Linked DNA regions of Roseivirga sp. BDSF3-8. The protein of the gene in region 1 interacts with the protein of each later gene in a pairwise test. Links are inferred from orthologs where the notes say so. Each region holds a gene or a part of one and is shown on either strand. Other genes may lie near its edges.

What was found.
Region 2: the proteins of AB9P05_RS23620 (region 1) and AB9P05_RS10010 interact in binary tests that used the Escherichia coli proteins (3 or more experiments, as listed by UniProt). The link is inferred for Roseivirga sp. BDSF3-8 from one-to-one orthologs.

Annotation. Positions count from the first base shown.
Region 1 is NZ_JBGNFV010000001.1:5,787,935-5,797,230, reverse strand. Bases 2,302-5,221 are described here. They hold AB9P05_RS23620 (ABC-F family ATP-binding cassette domain-containing protein), read right to left. Parts: upstream 4,766-5,221; coding sequence 2,837-4,765; downstream 2,302-2,836. Other genes in these bases: AB9P05_RS23615 (sorbosone dehydrogenase family protein), read left to right, coding at 4,865-5,221; AB9P05_RS23625 (hypothetical protein), read left to right, coding at 2,302-2,582. Outside these bases: AB9P05_RS23635 (DUF5103 domain-containing protein), read right to left, coding at 1-394; AB9P05_RS23630 (RNA polymerase sigma factor), read left to right, coding at 557-1,108; more of AB9P05_RS23625, read left to right, coding at 1,092-2,301; more of AB9P05_RS23615, read left to right, coding at 5,222-6,067; AB9P05_RS23610 (Mpo1-like protein), read right to left, coding at 6,055-6,423; AB9P05_RS23605 (DUF2911 domain-containing protein), read right to left, coding at 6,492-7,025; AB9P05_RS23600 (cytidine/deoxycytidylate deaminase family protein), read left to right, coding at 7,126-7,608; murB (UDP-N-acetylmuramate dehydrogenase), read right to left, coding at 7,615-8,706; AB9P05_RS23590 (sodium:solute symporter family protein), read right to left, coding at 8,699-9,296. UniProt on the Escherichia coli protein: Genetic data indicate it may be involved in ribosome assembly or function.
Region 2 is NZ_JBGNFV010000001.1:2,403,818-2,413,448, forward strand. The notes cover bases 4,189-7,443. They hold AB9P05_RS10010 (2-oxoglutarate dehydrogenase E1 component), read left to right. Parts: upstream 4,189-4,519; coding sequence 4,520-7,243; downstream 7,244-7,443. Other genes in these bases: AB9P05_RS10005 (30S ribosomal protein S16), read right to left, coding at 4,189-4,245; odhB (2-oxoglutarate dehydrogenase complex dihydrolipoyllysine-residue succinyltransferase), read left to right, coding at 7,306-7,443. Also shown: preprotein translocase subunit SecA, read right to left, coding at 1-1,055; dapF (diaminopimelate epimerase), read right to left, coding at 1,129-1,965; rplS (50S ribosomal protein L19), read right to left, coding at 2,007-2,366; tRNA (guanosine(37)-N1)-methyltransferase TrmD, read right to left, coding at 2,454-3,146; ribosome maturation factor RimM, read right to left, coding at 3,151-3,675; more of AB9P05_RS10005, read right to left, coding at 3,685-4,188; more of odhB, read left to right, coding at 7,444-8,886; lpdA (dihydrolipoyl dehydrogenase), read left to right, coding at 8,999-9,631. UniProt on the Escherichia coli protein: E1 component of the 2-oxoglutarate dehydrogenase (OGDH) complex which catalyzes the decarboxylation of 2-oxoglutarate, the first step in the conversion of 2-oxoglutarate to succinyl-CoA and CO(2).

The DNA.
Region 1 (9,296 bases):
ATTCATGCTGGGTAATGTTGAATTCATTGTAATCAAACAGATACTCAAGATTGGATAGTTGTGAAGGAGTCCAATCCTCATCGCAGTGGATAATCTTATAAGCATATTGAGCGTATTCACCTGTAAGGTCATCAAACTCAAGGTATAGCGGTGCGGCCTGTGCAAGAGGCACGATGGGTGGGTACATTACATCATTTACATCGCCGGTGTTAGGATATAGCCTTACCGTTTTCAGGTTGTCTGAAGCTACATAATTAGCAAGTGGGATGTTGGTGTCCGGCTGTGTTGTGGCTGATGAGCTTGAGCCAACGGGTTGGGAAACAGGGACACAGGCTTGTAGTAGCAGGCTTGTAGCCGCTAAAAATAAAAGAATTTTAAAGCTTCCTGAAAGCATATTTTCCGGATAGTAAGTATGTTTAGGGGAACGGCAACTTCATGAAAAAAGCGTTTATTGAAAAATTTTTGAAGGAAAAATTACGCTGTTCCAACCTTTTAGAAATTACCTGTGTCTGTGCAGGAGGATATGAGAGTCCTTTTGAAACCGGTCAGAACTGATATGGAACTGGAAGAAGAGTTGATCACCGGTTGCTGTAAAAAGGATCGCAAAGCTCAGCGTAAGCTATATGATCTGTATGCGGGTCAGATGCTTGTGGTGGCTATGCGGTATGTCAAGGCTCAGGATGAGGCAGAGGATATATTGCAGGAGGCTTTTATTAAAGTATTCAAAAACATAGAAACCTTCCGTAAGGAGTCCTCACTTTTCTTCTGGATCAAAAAAATCCTGGTCAATACCGCACTAAACCATCAAAGAAGTAAGCTTTATATGTACCCCATGGTAGATGTAGATGAAATGCGGTCTCTTCAGCAACAGGAAACAACGCTTTCAGGCTATAGATATCAGGAATTACTCGGATTCATCCATCGGTTACCGGATGGGTGCCGGGTAATATTTAACTTGTTTGCAATAGAAGGATACGGGCATAAGGAAATAGCTAAAATGCTGAATATTTCAGAAGGGACGTCAAAATCCCAGTATAGCAGAGCGAGGCTATTACTAAAGGAAATGATCAATAGTGAGGATGAGTTGAGGTATGGAACGTTCAAATAAACCGTCAGATTTCGAAAGGGAGTGGCATGACGCATTTGAAGGTGCTTCCAGAACTCCATCTCCTGGTGTATGGGAAGGTATTGAATCTTCCCTGGATAATAAAAAGTCACGCAAAGCAGCCTGGGTTTGGTGGGTAGCAGCCTCTTTATTTCTCGTTGTTTCAGTAGGGGGAGGTGTCCTTTTATTTAATAATGGCGGGGGAGATCAACTTGCAACTGAACAAACGATGAATAGCGAACAGGAGTTATTGGAACCTAGTCATTCCCCCCAAGCTGACATCGATAACGCCGCTTCGGATAATAAATCAGGTCAGGGTCCCCAGTCCGGTCAGATAAATGGAAGTTCTCTTGCACAGAATAATGCAGACCAGCAAACCGGGATAGTCCACACAAGTGGTGATCTTGCTTCAGGTGCCGTAGAGAATGTGGTGGTGGAGACAGGAGATGAAAATAGGAGGCTAAATGCCTCTGCTAACCAGGAAGATCGAATAGAAGCCTATCAGGATGAAGCAACGCATGACCCGATGGAAACTACCACAGGCTCAGTTTATGCCTTTAACGAAATAAATAAGGAGCTACTTAATTCACCTGCCAGTCTTACTACTAAAGGCCCGTTTTTGCTTCCTGTCAACCTTCAGACTGTAGCCATTACGGTATATCGGGTACCTGATAATACCATGTTTGAAAAGCTGGAGGAAGAGAGGACAGTGAAGTCCTGGGAAAAGGAAAAGCTTTGGACAGGGTTGAGTTTTGCCGGAGGCAGCTTTGATCCATCATTTAATGAAAGACCCGGGGCAGAATTACCCTCTGTTCAGTTCGGTAAAAAAGGAGGTGGGGCACGTCTGGAAGAGCCCGACATAGACCAGGAAATACAGCCCACCTTTAGTTATGATATGAACTTTAATGTGGCGGGCATGCTGGGTAAGCATTTTGTCTGGCAAAGCGGCCTTTCCTATCAGCGGATGAATGCCACAAGTAATACTACCCTGGTGTTTCAGGATGTTCCCAGCCAGCTGAAATATCCTATATTATTGTCAAATGCTGATGCACCACAGAGTGAAGGTTATAAGCAAATAGAATGGATAAATACCGATACGAAAACGACTAACTCTTTTGAGTTTCTGACAGTGCCGGTAAAGCTTGGCTACGTATTTGGCGGAGAGAAGGTGCAGTTCCTGCTTTCCTCAGGTATTTCTGCAAACTTCTTCTTAGCCAATACGATAACTTCGGATAACCCCTCAGCCTACGGCAGCTTTGAGACCAGACGTGGAGATGAAAACAACCCCTTTAAAAGCATGACGATCAATGGGGTGCTTAGCGGGGAGTTATTGTATCGGATTACGCCGGATTTCAGCATTTCTGCGGGCCCTATGTACCAACATTCACTGGATAACCTGGCGGAGGAAGGTGCTTTATTTGATAGTAAGCCTAGCAGCTTCCTTATCTCAACAGGAATTAAATATCATATTAGATGAAAAAAAATTCTGCTCATTCCAACCTTTTAACAAAAGGCTGTGTCTGAGGGGTAGCAATCTTTCGGAACGGATTGCGAGCGTTTAGCTATTTTGGACTGCAAAAATCCTGTGGGGCAAACGGCTCCACCGGATTTTTTTAGATGAAAACAATAAGCTTGTTTAAGATACTCTTTACGAGGCTAATGTCCGTAAATTGATTATGAGGAGAATGCTACTACTTAAGCCGGAAATGAATTCCGGCTTTTTTTATGTCTCTAGCTAAGTTTTTCTTCCATTTCGTCGATTTCCATGGCCACAGATTCCCACTTTTCTGTCTGCTCTTCCATCAGTTTTTTTACTCCGTCATACTTCTCGTTTACTTCAAGAAGCTTGTCGGGATCACCATAAATGTCTGGTTTGGCCATTTTCTCTTCCAGTTCCTTCTTCTCCTTTTCCAGCTTGGCTATCTGCTGCTCATGCTCTTCCATTGACTTCTGAAGCTTCTTGAGCGAACGTTGAAGCTCTTTATATTCTTCCTGCTGAGCCTGGTTTCGACTAGGTTTTTCCTCCTTTTTAGGCTTTTCTTTTTTTTCTTCAGCCGGGGGAGGGGCTACCTGCGAGCGCCAGTACAAGTATTCCTTATAAGTGCCAGGGTATTCTTTGATCTCCTTATCCTCTATATACCAAATCTTATTGGCTACCTCATTTATGAAGTGGCGATTGTGTGATACGACTACATAGGTGCCTTGATATTGCTGCAACGCCTGGATCAGGATATTCTCAGAGATCATATCCAGGTGGTTTGTCGGTTCATCAAGCATCAGGAAGTTAGCTTCCGATATGATGGTCTTTGCCAGAGCTACCCTTGACTTTTCTCCTCCTGATAAAACCTTGATCTTTTTGTGTACTTCTTCATCAGAGAAGAGGAAGCAGCCCAGTACAGCCCTAAGTTCCTGTTCTGTCTTACCGCTGCCGGCTTGTTTTAGCTCTTCAATGATTTCGTTATCAATATTCAGACTTTCCAGTTGGTGCTGCGCAAAAAAGGCTGTTATCACATTATATCCTTCCTTACGTAAGCCTGCATGCTTTTCCATTCCGAAGATAATGCGTAGCAGGGTAGATTTACCCTTACCATTGGCACCAATCAGCGCAATCTTATCTCCACGCATAATACGGGCATCTGTACTTTCCAGTAACTCCAAGTCGCCATAGCCTTTGCTGATATCTTCCAGCTCCATTACTTGCTTACCCGATTGCTGATTGAAGCGGAAATCGAAGTTTATAGCGACATTAGTGTCTGTAACTTCTTCTACCCGATCCATTTTTTCCAGGGCCTTAACGCGGGATTGTACCTGGCGTGCTTTAGTGGCTTTACTACGGAAGCGCTCGATAAACCGTTCGGTTTGCTTGATCTTTTGCTGTTGATTTTCAAAGGCATTCTGCTGAATTTCATCCCGCATAGCCTTCTCTTCTACGAAGAACGTGTAGTTGCCAGAGTACTGGTTCAACTGCTGCTGGGATACTTCTACTATGGAGGTGATGGTATTATCCAGGAACTGGCGGTCGTGGGACACGACGATAATGGCGCCTTCGTAGTTGCGCAGGTAGTTTTCCACCCATTGGATAGAAGGAAGATCAAGGTGGTTGGTAGGCTCATCAAGCATGAGCAGGCTGGGCTTTTCCAAAAGTAACTTTGCCAGCATCACTCGCATGCGCCAACCGCCACTGAACTCCTGCAGGGGCCTTTCAAGGTCTTCCGTACGAAAACCAATGCCTTCCAGTATTTCTTCGGCCCGGGACTGCAGGGTGTAGCCCTCCATGGCCTCAAACTTTTCCTGAAGTTTTGCCAGCTTGTCTACCAACTCATCCCTGTAGTTGGTTTCCATTTCCTTCAGCGTTTCATTAATTTTTTCCTGAACATATAATGCCTCGGCAAAGGCACCCATGGCCACGCTTAGTATAGACTCTGAAGATTGATAGCTAAGTAAGTCCTGATTAAGAAAACCGATGCTACAGTCATTCCCATAGCTGATTTCACCTCCGTCAGGTGTGTACTCACCTGTTATCAGTCTTAGCAGGGTACTTTTTCCTGTACCATTCAAGCCAATAAGGCCTATCTTATCTTTAGGTTTGATGTGAAGGTTAGCCTCTTCGTACAGAGGTCGGTCGCCGATGTAGTATGACAGGTTATTTATAGAAAGCATAGAGCAAAGTTACGTTGCTAGAATGACAGTATGAAACGGGGCTATCATAAACAATCTTCATTGCGTATAATTGTGTAGTTTGAAACTGAAACTCTAACTATGCCTACATTCAGAAATTTACTCATACTGGCCGTGCTTTGTTTTTTTTCTGCCTGTGATTCCGGTTCAGAAGAGTCCGGAGCTGTTACTGATGATGATCAGGTAAAGGAGCAGGATAATGGTGATATGAACGCCGGTGGTCAGGATATTGTCATTGATTCGCTTCCACTCGAAACGATCATTTTGCCAGAAGGCTTTAAAATAGCTCATTATGCTACCGGAGTAGAAAATGCGCGCTCTCTTGCTATGGGAAAAAACGGAACAATCTTCGTGTCCAGTCGCAAACATGATGAGGTACGCGCGCTGCGTGATACGGACGGTGATATGGTAGCAGATAAGATGTGGGTAGTGGCCAGTGGCCTGAATACTCCTAATGGAGTTGCTTTCAGGGAGGGAGATCTCTATATAGCGGAAATTAGCAGGATATTAAAGCTGAGTGACATAGAGAATAACCTGGAGACGCCTGGAGAGCCAGAAGTAATCTATGATGAGTATCCTTCCGACACACATCATGGATGGAAGTATATTGCATTTGGTCCGGATGGCAAACTGTATGTGCCTGTAGGTGCACCCTGCAATATTTGTGAAAGTGACTCTATTTACGCATCCATTACGAGAATGAATCCTGATGGCACGGATATGGAAATTTTCGTCCATGGCGTGAGAAACTCTGTTGGGTTTGACTGGAACCCGCAGACTAATGAGCTGTGGTTTACAGACAATGGGCGCGATATGCTGGGAGATAACATGCCGCCCTGTGAGTTAAACAGGGCACCTGAGAAAGGCATGCATTTTGGCTATCCATACTGCCACGGAGGCACGATCAGTGATCCGGAATTTGGCAGTAAGTATGACTGTAGCCGTTTTACAGCTCCTGCACAAAACTTAGGGCCGCATGTGGCGCCACTAGGTATGAAGTTTTACCGGGGTAATAAGTTTCCGGAACAGTATCGCCGGAATATTTTCATAGCTGAACACGGGAGCTGGAACCGGTCTGAAAAGATAGGTTACCGTGTAACGATGGTGCCTGTAGTGGACAATTCAGAAGCATCAGGATATAAGGTGTTTGCCGAAGGCTGGCTTAACGATGCAGAACAGGAAGCCTGGGGCAGACCGGTAGACCTGTTAGAAATGCCTGACGGCTCATTTTTATTGTCTGACGATAAGGCAAACGCAGTTTATCGTATATACTATGAAGGGTGAGTTTTCTTGTCTTCTTTGCGGGGGTTAAATGACTCACGGCCGGTAAGGAGGTCTTTGAACATGATGAAATCCGATGCCAGGCTATAGGCTGGATACTGAAAGGTGGCTGGCTTATTTTTTTCAAAAAAGAAATGACCAACCCAGGCAAAGCCATAGCCTACAAGGGGTATCAACAGTAATCCCCACCATGTTTGCGTGGCCAGAGCCCATATAAGTATGCCGAAGAGGAGGGAAGTGCCGATAAAGTGAAGGGTGCGGCAGGTAGGGTCTTGGTGCTCTGAGAGGTAAAAAGGGTAAAATTCCTTTAGACTTGTAAATCGCTTTTCGGTGGCCATGGCTTTACTGTTTATTCCCAAATGCAATATAAAAAATAAAGGCGTTCCGTGAGGAGCGCCTTATCTTTTGTTTCTACGATTCGCCGGGCTTACTGAGGCTCAATAGGAATAGTAACTTTAGTTCGGTCCCAGATCATGTTCATGGACACACTATCTTTATTGAGGTCGAAGGTGATGGTGAAGGGCTCATAAGCCACATCGGTTTTTTCTACGGGTACCTCAAAGGTGAAGAGGTTCAACTCTTCATTATATTTAAATGCGCCCCACTGTCCGAGATCGGTATTGACTATGACAGTCCAGCTATCTTCATTTGGAATGGTAAATATTGCGTAGGTTCCTGCGGGGAGCTCTTTTCCTCCGAAAATGACATCTTCGGTAAGAGTAATCTCTGTAGCCTCATTGGCTCCGGTACGCCACACCTCGCCATAGGGTACGAGACCGCCGAATATGTCGCGACCTCTCATATGGGGTCTGCTATAGACAACTTTCATATACAGGTCGTTGAGCTTAACAGACACAACCTCGAGTGGGCTGGGTTCGGGAGTAAGTGAATCCTGCGCCATAGTGGGAGCAAGGCCTAATCCGATGCAGCAAATTGCAAGTAAAAATATGCGACGTAGCATGGCAATGGTATTTAAAATTACTTTTGCGCTAAAGGCAGTAAATATAGGTATTCTTTTCTATTTTCGATTTCGAATATCGTGCCAAACATAGTGAAGAGGGATGGAGAAGCCTGATTTTGATGACATTTTTATGGAGCTGGCTGTAAACCTTGCCAAGCGCTCACATTGTGTGCGCCGGCATGTGGGAGCAGTGCTCACAAAAGACACGAGAATTATTAGTATTGGATACAATGGTCCGCCTTCAGGTACGCACAACTGCGATGTGGAATGGCCGGATGAGGGCTGTGCCCTGGACCGTAAGGGAAGTTGCTCTCTGGCTATACATGCAGAGCAGAATGCGATACTCTATGCAGTGAAAAACAATGCTTCCGTGGAGGGGTCTACCTTGTATGTGACCCTGGCTCCCTGCCTGGCTTGCGCCCGTATCATTTACAGTATGGGGATTATCCGCGTTATCTTCCTTAAGTCTTATGCAGCCTATAAAGGTATTACGCAGGAAGAAGGGGTGGATTTTTTAGAAAGGTTTGGTGTGGAGGTGGAACAATATAGAGGTAGCCTGGAGAACGTGTCGCCACTGGTCTAGGCTACCTCAAATGATGTTGACTTCAGGGCGGATCCCAATCCCGAATTTTTCCTTTACGGACGCTTGAATGGATTTAGCAAGTTCTACCACTTCATGACCTTGCGCGCCGCCATGGTTCACCAATACCAATGCCTGCCGGTCATGTACTCCTGTATGACCTACTCGTTTGCCTTTCCATCCGGCCTGCTCAATGAGCCATCCTGCCGGTACTTTAATGGTGCCGTCAGATTGGGGGTAGTGGGGAACCTCCGGGAAAGCCGCCTGAAGTCTATTAAACTCTTCAATGGAGATAACCGGATTTTTGAAAAAGCTGCCGGCATTTCCGATTACGCGTGGGTCGGGTAGTTTACTTTGCCTTATATGGATGACAGCGTCACTGATAGCACGGGTGGATAATTCGGTAATGTTTCGTTCTTCCAGCACCTGCTTGATGGCTCCGTAAGAGGTGTTGAAAGAAGGCTGATTATTCAACCTGAGGGTGACATGAGTGATGATGTGACGCCCCTTGAGTTCTTTCTTGAAAATGCTTTCACGGTATCCGAAGTGGCAGGTATCATGATCGAAATGCTCCACTTTGCCTGATGATATTTCCACGGCTTCAAGCTTTTCGAAGACTTCGCAAAGCTCCACGCCATAGGCGCCAATATTTTGCATAGGGGCGGCACCGACAGTGCCAGGAATAAGCGATAGGTTTTCGACTCCACTTAGGCCACGATCAATGGTATTCAGTACAAATTGGTGCCAATTTTCCCCGGCGCCAATCCTGAGCCAGGTATGAGCTTCATCCTTCCTGATCTCTTCAATGCCTTTGATGTTCATTTTTATCACGATGCCATCAAAGTGACCAGTCATCAGTACATTACTGCCACCGCCCAGGATTAGCTTGGTGGCGTCCAGGTACCGTGAATCCTTGAGAAGCTTTTGCAGATCGGCTACGGAAGTAACCTCGGCAAAATATTTGGCATCGGCTTCAATGCCAAAGGAGTTGTAGGGCTTTAAAGAGACGTTTTCCTGTACCTGCATACGATAGTGTGCGTCAGTTTTCTGAATGAACGTGGCAAAGATAGTAGGGTAGTGGCTAATTCCCTGATTAGTCACCAAATATGCGTACCTGTTTTGCGGTAATCAGGAGTATGCTTAAGCTAACAACAGCTGTAAGCAGATAAATAGCTGCTTCTGTCCATTCCATGAAGATGACTTTACCAATGAGAAAGAGGGTGGAATAGGCCATAATAATGGCGCTAAGCCAGCAGATGGTAAGTTTGCGAAGCCTGGCCCAGCTACTTTTACTCGTGTCTGCATCTTGAAAAGGTCCCCACCAGCCGTCGGGTCTGATCCGTTCGTAAAATGCCTTTAGGTGCTGCCTGTCTGTGGGGCGGGTCAGGAAGGTTACTACAAGCCAGGCGATGCTGGTAGTGATCAGTATGAATACAAAGCTTTCGGGAAACTCGAGATTCAGCCAATAGTGGCCTGCCAGATAAGCTAGCAGCGGGAAGATGGTAGCGGTGATTTCACTGTAGGCATTGACGCGCCACCAGAACCAGCGCAGAATCAGGACCAGACCGAGCCCTGCACCGGCCTCGAGCAAAAGCTTCCATACGCCTTCTATGGTTTCAATGTGTGAAGTGATGAATAGCGCCACAGCCATAACGAGAATGGTGCCTATACGTGAGGCAAGTAGAAGCTGC
Region 2 (9,631 bases), 3.4 Mb from region 1 along the record:
TACTGACTGGCAAGTTTCCGTTGCACATCTACCAGTTTGCCAATCCGTGGCTTAAGCTCATAAAATTCGTGTTCATCTCCGCGGGGTACCGGGCCTGAGATGATAAGAGGAGTTCTGGCATCGTCAATCAGTACACTATCTACCTCATCGACCATAGCAAAATGATGGCGGCGCTGTACCAGATCATTGCTGTCGCGGGCCATATTGTCACGGAGATAATCGAAGCCATATTCGTTATTCGTACCATAGGTAATGTCAGCTCCGTAAGCACTCCGTCGTTCTTCTGAGTTAGGCTGATGTTTATCAATACAGTCCACCTTCATGCCATGGAACTGGAATATAGGGGCCATCCACTCACTATCACGCTTGGCAAGGTATTCGTTTACCGTTACAATGTGTACGCCTCGTCCGGCAAGGGCATTTAGGAACGCTGGTAAAGTAGCAACAAGTGTTTTACCTTCACCTGTAGCCATCTCGGAGATTTTCCCCTGATGAAGTACAATCCCGCCGATGATCTGCACGTCGTAATGCAGCATATCCCAAACAATTTCATTGCCTGCGGCTACCCACTTATTATGCCAGATAGCAGTGTCCCCTTCTAGTTCCACATTCTGGTAAGTAGCCGCCAGTTGCTTATCATACATGTTGGCTGTAACGCGCAGGGTCTTATTTTCCTTGAAGCGACGGGCTGTCTCTTTTACTATAGCAAAACCCTTTGGAAGCACCTGAAGAAGTATATCTTCAAGATCTTTGTTACGCTCCTCTTCAAGTTTGTCGATTTCAGCAAAAATTTCCTCTTTGTGATGGATGTCCATATTTGGATCATCCTTTATTTTTCGGTTAAGCCCTTCTATCTTCTCATCAATAGTGCTTAGCCCATTATTTATTTCTTCCCTAATGTTTTCCGTTCGTGCCCTCAGCTCGTCATCAGAGATGTCCTTTAATTTAGCAAACTCGGTATTCGTTAGCTCTACATAGGGCAATACAGCCTTAATGTCTTTATCCGATTTGGTACCGAATAACTTAGTCAGGCCTTTCGTTAGAAAATTTATCATTGTTGCTTATATCAAAAATCAGGTTCTAAAGTTAATGTCTTTTCGGCAAGGAGGCTAGCCATAATTACCTTCCCTACAAAATTTCAGGGTTGATTATACCCTCAAATACAAATTTGGCCGGACCAATAAGGTAAACATTATCAAACTGACCATTTTTTTCCTCAAATGATACCTGTAGTTGCCCCCCTCGGGTTTTGATTTTTATAGGTGAGGGATAGGCTTTTTCCGATGACAGAGCCAGGGCAACGGCTGTTACTCCCGTGCCACAGCTGTACGTTTCATCCTCTACGCCGCGTTCATAGGTGCGTACGCTGAATTCCCCTCCGCTGTCCTCTACGAAGTTTACATTAGTGCCTTCCTGCAAATAGGGTACGCCATACCTGATCTTTCTACCCAAAGTTACTACGTCATACTCCTGAAGGTTCTTTACAAACCGAATATGATGTGGACTTCCGGTGTCAACAAACCTGTCAGTATCTCTCGTTATTACCGGGCCGGGTTTTCCCATTAACAAGTGTACTAGCCCATCCTTGATAAATGCAGAGTGCCTTCCATCTATTGCTATGAAAACGGTGGTATTTTCAATTATTTTTAATTGCCGGGCAAACATGACAGCACATCGTGCACCATTGCCGCACATACTCATAGACCCATCTGCATTGAAATATACCATTTCAAAATCTGCTTCCGGATGATTCTCAATCATAATCAATCCATCTGCTCCGATACCGAATCGTCTGTCGCACAATTGCCTTATTAAAGAAAGGTTGTCACGACTGATAGCCTGGCTTCTGTTGTCGATCATGACAAAATCATTTCCAGTGCCTTGGTATTTATAAAATGTAATATGAGTCATGAGTTTGATAATGAGTGGATTATCAATTAGGGTAATAACAAAAAAAGCCAACATTTATGTTGGCTTTCAAATTTCTTTTTACGGAAAGATCATGATTAACGGCGCAGCTTTTCTTTGATTCTGGCAGCTTTACCCTGACGGCCACGTAGATAAAACAGGCGAGCGCGACGAACTTTACCTCTTCTTATAACCTCGATCTTTTCGATACTTGGAGAAAGAATGGGGAAAATACGCTCTACTCCAACACCGTTCGATATCTTACGAACAGTGAATGTTTCACCGTTTGAATTTTTGTTACGACGCTGGATAACAGTACCCTGGTACTGCTGAATACGCTCTTTGTTACCTTCTTTGATCTTTACGTGAACGTTGATCGTATCTCCGGCATTAAAATCAGGGTGGTTATTTCTAGCCTCCTGATACTCTTGCTCAACTATTTTCAGTAAATCGCTCATGATTTCTGGATTTTTCTCAGTGCCCAAAAACGGAACTGCAAAGATACTCCATTTATTTGGAATGTAAAGCTTTGTCTGAATATTTCTTTATGAATTAAGGCTGTCATTATTAAATAGGTCTGGTCGGCGTTGCTTTGTCCTCTCTACCGCCTTTTCAAACCTCCAGGCTTCTATTTTAGCCTCATGCCCCGATAAGAGAATTTTAGGAACTGTATGCCCCCGGAAGTCTGCCGGTCTTGTATACACAGGCGGAGCCACAAGGCCATCCTGAAAACTATCAGTAAGTGCAGAAGTCTCGTCGCTTATGACCCCGGGTAGAAGCCGAATGACAGCATCTGCTACAACTGCCGCTGCTAATTCTCCGCCGGATAGCACAAAGTCACCAATACTTATTTCCCGGGTGATAAAGTGCTCTCTGATGCGTTCGTCAATTCCTTTGTAATGACCACAGAGCAGGATAAGGTTTTTTTTCAGGGCCAATTGATTAGCGACTCTTTGAATAAATGGCTCTCCATCCGGACTCATATATATAATGTCATCATAAGTCCGCTCTTCCTGAAGCTTTTCAATGCATTTTACTACAGGCTCTGCCATAAGTACCATCCCTGCTCCTCCACCATATGCATAATCGTCTACCTGCTTATGCTTGTTGGTGGCATACTCTCTAAGGTTAATTACATTTACTTCAACAAGGCCCTTATCTATCGCCCGTTTTAGTATAGAGTGGCTAAATGGTCCTGACAGTAATTCTGGTACAACAGTTATTATGTCTATCCGCATCGTGTTAGAGATAAATATCTAATAACCCTTCCGGCAAATCCACATGAATAATACTACTCTCCCTGTCCGGCCGGATAACAATATGGTCAGTTACGGGGATGAGTACCTGTTTCTCTTTATAATCCATCTCCATGAGGTGTTGTGGCCCCAGAGTGATGAAACTTTTGACCGTACCCATAGGACCCAATGTTTTGTCCACTACAGTGTATCCGATCACCTCATGATAATAAAATTGGTTATCCGAAAGTTCGGGAAGTACCTCCAGGGGTAAATAAAGTTGGCTTCCGACCATTTTTTCTGCCTCCGGCACCGTCTCAATGTCTTCAAACTTGATGACAGCTTTTTGGCCCCGGATCTCAATGGTATCAATGAAAAAAGGAATCAGTGTATCGCCCTCTTTGAGAACAAACACTGATTCCAATTCTTCATAAGCTTCCGGATCATCTACATCCAGGAAAGCCTGAACTTCTCCCTTTGTACCATGCTTTCGGATCACATACCCTAGTTGGTAGCAATCATCTTTCTGCATGGCAGAGGATTATTCTTTTGTTTCTTCAGCAGTTTCTCCACCTTCTGCGGCAGTGCTTTCTTCACCGGCAGCCTCTTCACCTTCCTCAGCAGGTGCATCAGCAGCTTCTGCTTCAGCTTGCTTCTGACGGAGTGCTTCAGCTCTGGCTTCTTTCACTTTTGCCTCAGCTTCACGGCGTTCAGCAGCAGCTTTCGATTTTTCACTTGCCAGACGGTCAATTTTACCCTGGATTTTTTCTTCCTTGGATTTAGACCATTCTTCAAAGCGTTTATCTGCTTCTTCCTGCGTTATAGCACCTTTTAAAACACCATGCTGTAGGTGCTTGCGGTACATTACACCACGATAAGATAACATGGCCCTAACTGTATCACTTGGTTGGGCACCTTTCATTACCCATTCAAATGCTTTTTCCGTATCAATATCTACGGTTGCAGGGTCGGTGTTCGGATTGTAAAGGCCTATTTTTTCAATAAACCTTCCATCACGGGGAGACCTCGAGTCGGCCACAACTACATCGTAGATAGGCTTCGCTTTGCGTCCTCGACGCGCTAGTCTGATTCTAACAGCCATTTTATTAACGTGTTTACGTTGATCGCGGAACCCGTCCGCATTTTAAATTAAAGCGCAAAGATATGAATTTTTTTTATTGATGCCACATGTGTCCTTAGTTTACTCGCAAACTGGTATGGAGATACAACATTAATAGGCGCGGCTAGTTTAGCTTTGCGGATAAGAGGTTGTCAAACAGTAAATTAATGTCTTAAACCGTATAACCGTTTTAACGGTTTTTTCATCCAAATTCGATTTCTTATCTTTGTTAAATAAATCTTTCTGCAAAGCCCGTATGGATAAATACTCCTATATAGCAAACGCCCATGTTTCATATATAGATGAACTATATAAAAGCTACAAGTCCGATCCCACCTCTGTAGATAAAACCTGGCAGATCTTTTTTGAAGGCTTTGAATTCAATAAAACAGACTTTGATGCCAATGGTGAGTCGGTAAGTATTGATTCTTCAGACCCCGATGAAATCGCCGTGCGTGACCTGATTCACGCTTATCGCACGCGGGGACATTTAAGGTCTAATACCAACCCTGTTAGAAAGCGTCGTGATCATAAAGCCATCCTTGATCCTGAGGATTTCGGCCTGGAGAATTGTGACCCTGGAAAGGAATTCGAAGCGGGAAAATTAATCGGAATCGGAAAAGCCAGTCTGGAAAAGATTATTGGTGCCTTAAAGTATATTTATGAAGGCACCGTAGGCTTTGAGTACATGTATATCCGGGAGCCTGAAATCTTACAATGGTTTAAGGATAAAAGCGAACATGAAGCACTTCATTTCAACCCTTCTTCAGATGAGAAAAAGCGCATCTTAAGAAAGTTGAATGAGGCTGTCGTCTTTGAGAACTTTCTACATACAAAATACCTCGGACAGAAGCGGTTTTCTCTGGAAGGGGGCGAAACCACAATCGCTGCTCTTGACGCAGCAATTAATAAAGGGGGAGACTCTGGTATTAAAGAAGTCGTTATAGGCATGGCTCACCGTGGCCGTCTTAACGTACTGGCGAATATCATGGGCAAGACCTATGAGCAGATATTTAACGAATTTGAAGGTAAGGCCGATCCTGATCTAACCATGGGAGACGGTGACGTTAAGTACCATATGGGTTTCAGCTCTGAAGTTGAAACAACTTCAGGTAAAAAGGTGAATCTTAAATTGGCACCCAACCCCAGCCACCTGGAGGCTGTAAACCCTGTGGTTGAAGGCTTTTGCCGGGCAAAGATAGATATTGAGTACGATGATGATGAGGATTCTGTACTCCCTATCCTTATTCATGGTGATGCAGCTATTGCCGGACAAGGTATCGTGTATGAAGTGACGCAAATGTCAAAGCTTAAAGGCTATTACACTGGTGGTACTATTCATTTCGTCATCAATAATCAGGTTGGTTTTACTACTGATTATGATGATGCCCGTTCCAGTATTTATTGTACAGATGTAGCCAAAATTATTGATGCACCTGTTTTACACGTGAATGGAGATGATCCTGAGGCGGTGGTATTTTGTATGAACCTCGCAATAGAGTTCCGGCAGAAATTTAACCGCGACATCTTTATTGATATGGTTTGCTATCGCAGACATGGTCATAATGAAAGCGATGAGCCAAAATTCACTCAGCCTAAGCTATATGGACTTATAGCCAAGCATCCTAATCCTCGAGAGGTATATAATAAAAAGCTTATACAGCGTGGTGACGTGGATGCTGAGCTGGCTGAGCAAATGGATAATGAGTTCCGCCAGTTGCTTCAGGACCGGTTAAACATGGTAAAACAGAAGCCTCTACCATACCAGTATCAGCAAATGGAAAAGGAGTGGAAAGAACTTAGGAGATCTACTCCTGAAGATTTCGCTTCATCTCCTGAGACAGGTATTTCAGAAGATGCTTATGCTAAGATAGCGAAGGCGCTTACCTCTTTGCCTGAAGGGTTCAAGCCTATCCGCCAGATAGAAAAACAGTTTAAGCAACGTAAAGAGATGTTCTTCGAAAACGAGGAGCTTAACTGGGCCGCTGCCGAGCTTATGGCCTATGGTTCTCTTATGCTTGAAAATAAGCTGGTTAGGTTATCAGGTCAGGATTCGGAAAGAGGTACATTTTCCCACCGCCATGCTGTATTGCATGATGCTAAGACCGGTGAGGCATATAATAGCCTGAATCACCTTGAAGGTACCGAAAGAAAGTTCAGAGTATTTAATTCACTGCTTTCTGAATATGGAGCCATGGGCTTTGAATTTGGATATGCTATGGCCAATCCTAATGCTCTGGTTATCTGGGAGGCTCAGTTCGGAGATTTTGCCAACGGGGCACAGGTAATGATAGATCAGTTTGTAACCTGCTCAGAAACCAAATGGCAGCGAATGAACGGTCTTGTTTTATTACTTCCTCATGGCTACGAAGGCCAGGGCCCCGAGCATAGTAATGCCCGTCCCGAAAGGTTTTTGCAATTAGCAGCCGAATACAATATTATAGTGGCTAACGTAACTGAGCCTTCAAATTTCTTCCACCTTTTAAGGAGGCAGCTTGCGTGGCCGTTTCGTAAACCACTGGTGGTAATGTCTCCAAAATCGTTGCTCAGGCACCCTAAAGTGGTTTCTAAAAAGTCTGAATTACTTAGTGGGCATTTCAGAGAAATATTGGATGACCACTATGCAGAACCTAAGTCTGTAAAGCGCGTAGTACTGTGTAGTGGAAAAATCTACTACGATCTGCAGGAAAAGCAACAAAAGCAGAAACGTAAGGATGTTGCACTTGTTAGAGTGGAGCAAGTTCATCCATTTCCTAAAGACCAGATAAATGAACTTCTATTAAATAAATACAAAGGTGCTGAGGTGGTATGGGTTCAGGAAGAGCCTGAAAACATGGGTTCCTGGTCATTTGTATTGAGGGTTTATCGGGATGTCAAAATGGATGTTATCAGTCGAAAAGCCAGTGCATCACCCGCTACAGGTTATGGTAAAATGCACGCAAAAGAGCAGTTAGAGATAATTGAAAAGGCTTTTGCATAAATTCGACATAAAATATTATTGTTTTTCATAAAAAATTATTCGACCTTTAGATCTGAAATAATATGAGCATAGCAGTAAAGGTTCCCGCAGTAGGGGAATCTATTAACGAAGTTACCATTGCTCAATGGCTCAAAAGTGACGGAGACTATGTTGAGATGGATGAAGTCATTTGTGAGCTCGAGTCGGATAAGGCGACTTTTGAATTAAATGCTGAAGCCTCCGGAGTACTGAAGATCAAAGCAAAAGAGGGTGAGACGCTAGAAGTCGGAGCACTCATTTGCCAGATTGATGAAAACGGTGACGCTGCTGATAGCGAGGGTGAAGAAAAGCCTGAAGCTAAAAAAAGCGGGCAGGATGATAAAACACAGCCTGAGGATAACGGGAAACAAGATGGCGGAGCCAGTAAAACTGGTGAAGTTATTGAAATGTCCGTACCTGCTGTGGGTGAGTCAATTACAGAAGTCACTATCTCTTCTTGGTTAAAAAAAGATGGAGATTTTGTTGACTTAGATGAAGTAATTGCAGAAATTGAATCTGATAAGGCTACATTTGAGCTTACAGCCGAGGCGAGCGGGTTTCTTTCCATTTTAGCTGAAGAGGGAAAAACCCTTGAAATCGGTTCTCCGGTGTGTAAAATTGAGGTAGCTGAAGAAAGCTCAAAGAAAGACTCAGGTGGAGTGTCTGAAAAAGATCAGTCTGCCAGCGGGAGCAAGAGTGATAATTCCACTTATGCTACAGGTCACGCTTCACCTGCTGCCGCTAAAATCCTGAAAGAAAAAGGGATTTCACCTGATGAGGTGAAAGGTTCCGGAGTAGACGGGAGAATCACGAAAGAAGATGCAATGTCCGCTCAAAAGAGTGATAAGAAAGCATCTGATTCAAAACCAGCCAAGACAGAGACTAATACCAGTGAGGGTTCAGCCCCTGAGCAATCAGCTTCTGATCGATCTCAACGACGTGAGAAAATGTCAAATCTCCGGAAAACGATCGCAAGAAGGTTAGTATCTGTCAAAAACGAGACAGCGATGCTGACGACCTTCAATGAGGTCAACATGCAGCCTGTCATGGAATTGAGAAAAAAGTATAAAGATACTTTTAAAGATAAATACGAGGTCGGGTTGGGCTTTATGTCCTTCTTTACTAAAGCAGTTTGCATGGCGCTGCATGAGTTTCCGGCCGTAAATGCCATGATCGATCAAGATGAGATTGTGTTCAATGATTACTGTGATGTTTCTATTGCAGTGTCTACCGATCGCGGGCTGGTAGTTCCCGTCATCCGAAATGCTGAGAAGCTCGGTTTCCATCAAATTGAAAAGGAAATTGTGCGATTAGCGACTAAGGCAAAGAATAACCGCCTTAGTATTGATGAGATGAGCGGAGGTACATTTACCATCACTAACGGGGGAATATTCGGCTCCATGCTGTCTACACCCATCATAAATGCCCCGCAGTCTGCGATATTAGGGATGCATAATATAGTTGAGCGTCCTGTGGTAGAAAACGGAGAAGTAGTCGTAAGGCCTATTATGTATTTGGCCCTTTCATACGACCACAGAATCATTGACGGAAAGGAATCCGTTAGCTTCCTTGTCAGGGTTAAGAGCTTGCTCGAAGACCCTGCAAGGTTGCTTCTGGGTGTTTAGTTTTTTCTTTTTCATAGGTTAAGGCGGGGGTGGTTCCCCGCCTTTATTTTTCGCTTCTCCGCTTTCTTCAAGCATTTAATTAAATTCTGTCTTTTACTTAAATCCTTCTTCCATGAAATACGACGTCGTAGTTATCGGATCCGGTCCGGGTGGCTATGTCGCAGCCATACGCTGTGCCCAGCTGGGATTAAAAACAGCCATTGTCGAGAAATATCCTGTTCTTGGTGGTACTTGTCTGAACGTAGGATGTATTCCTTCAAAGGCATTATTAGACTCTTCCGAGCATTTCCATAATGCCCAAAACCACTTCAAGGAACATGGCATTAACCTTTCGAAACTTTCTGTCGATATCAAGCAAATGATTGAGAGAAAGCGCGGTGTTGTAAAGCAAACAGTGGACGGTGTGCAGTATCTTATGAAAAAGAATAAGATTGATGTACATACCGGATTGGGATCGTTTAAGGATAAGCATACTCTGGTCATCAAAGGTGGAAAAGAGGAGAAGACTATTGAGTCGGATAAATTTATTATTGCTACTGGCTCAAAGCCATCTGATTTGCCTTTTGCAAAGCCTGACAAGGAAAGAATTATTACTAGCACTGAGGCCTTGGAGCTTGTAGAGGTTCCTAAGCATCTAATCATTATAGGTGCCGGGTATATTGGTATGGAGTTAGGTTCTGTATATGGTCGCTTAGGCAGTAAGGTCACCGTTGTGGAGTTTATGGATCGAATAACTCCCGGAATG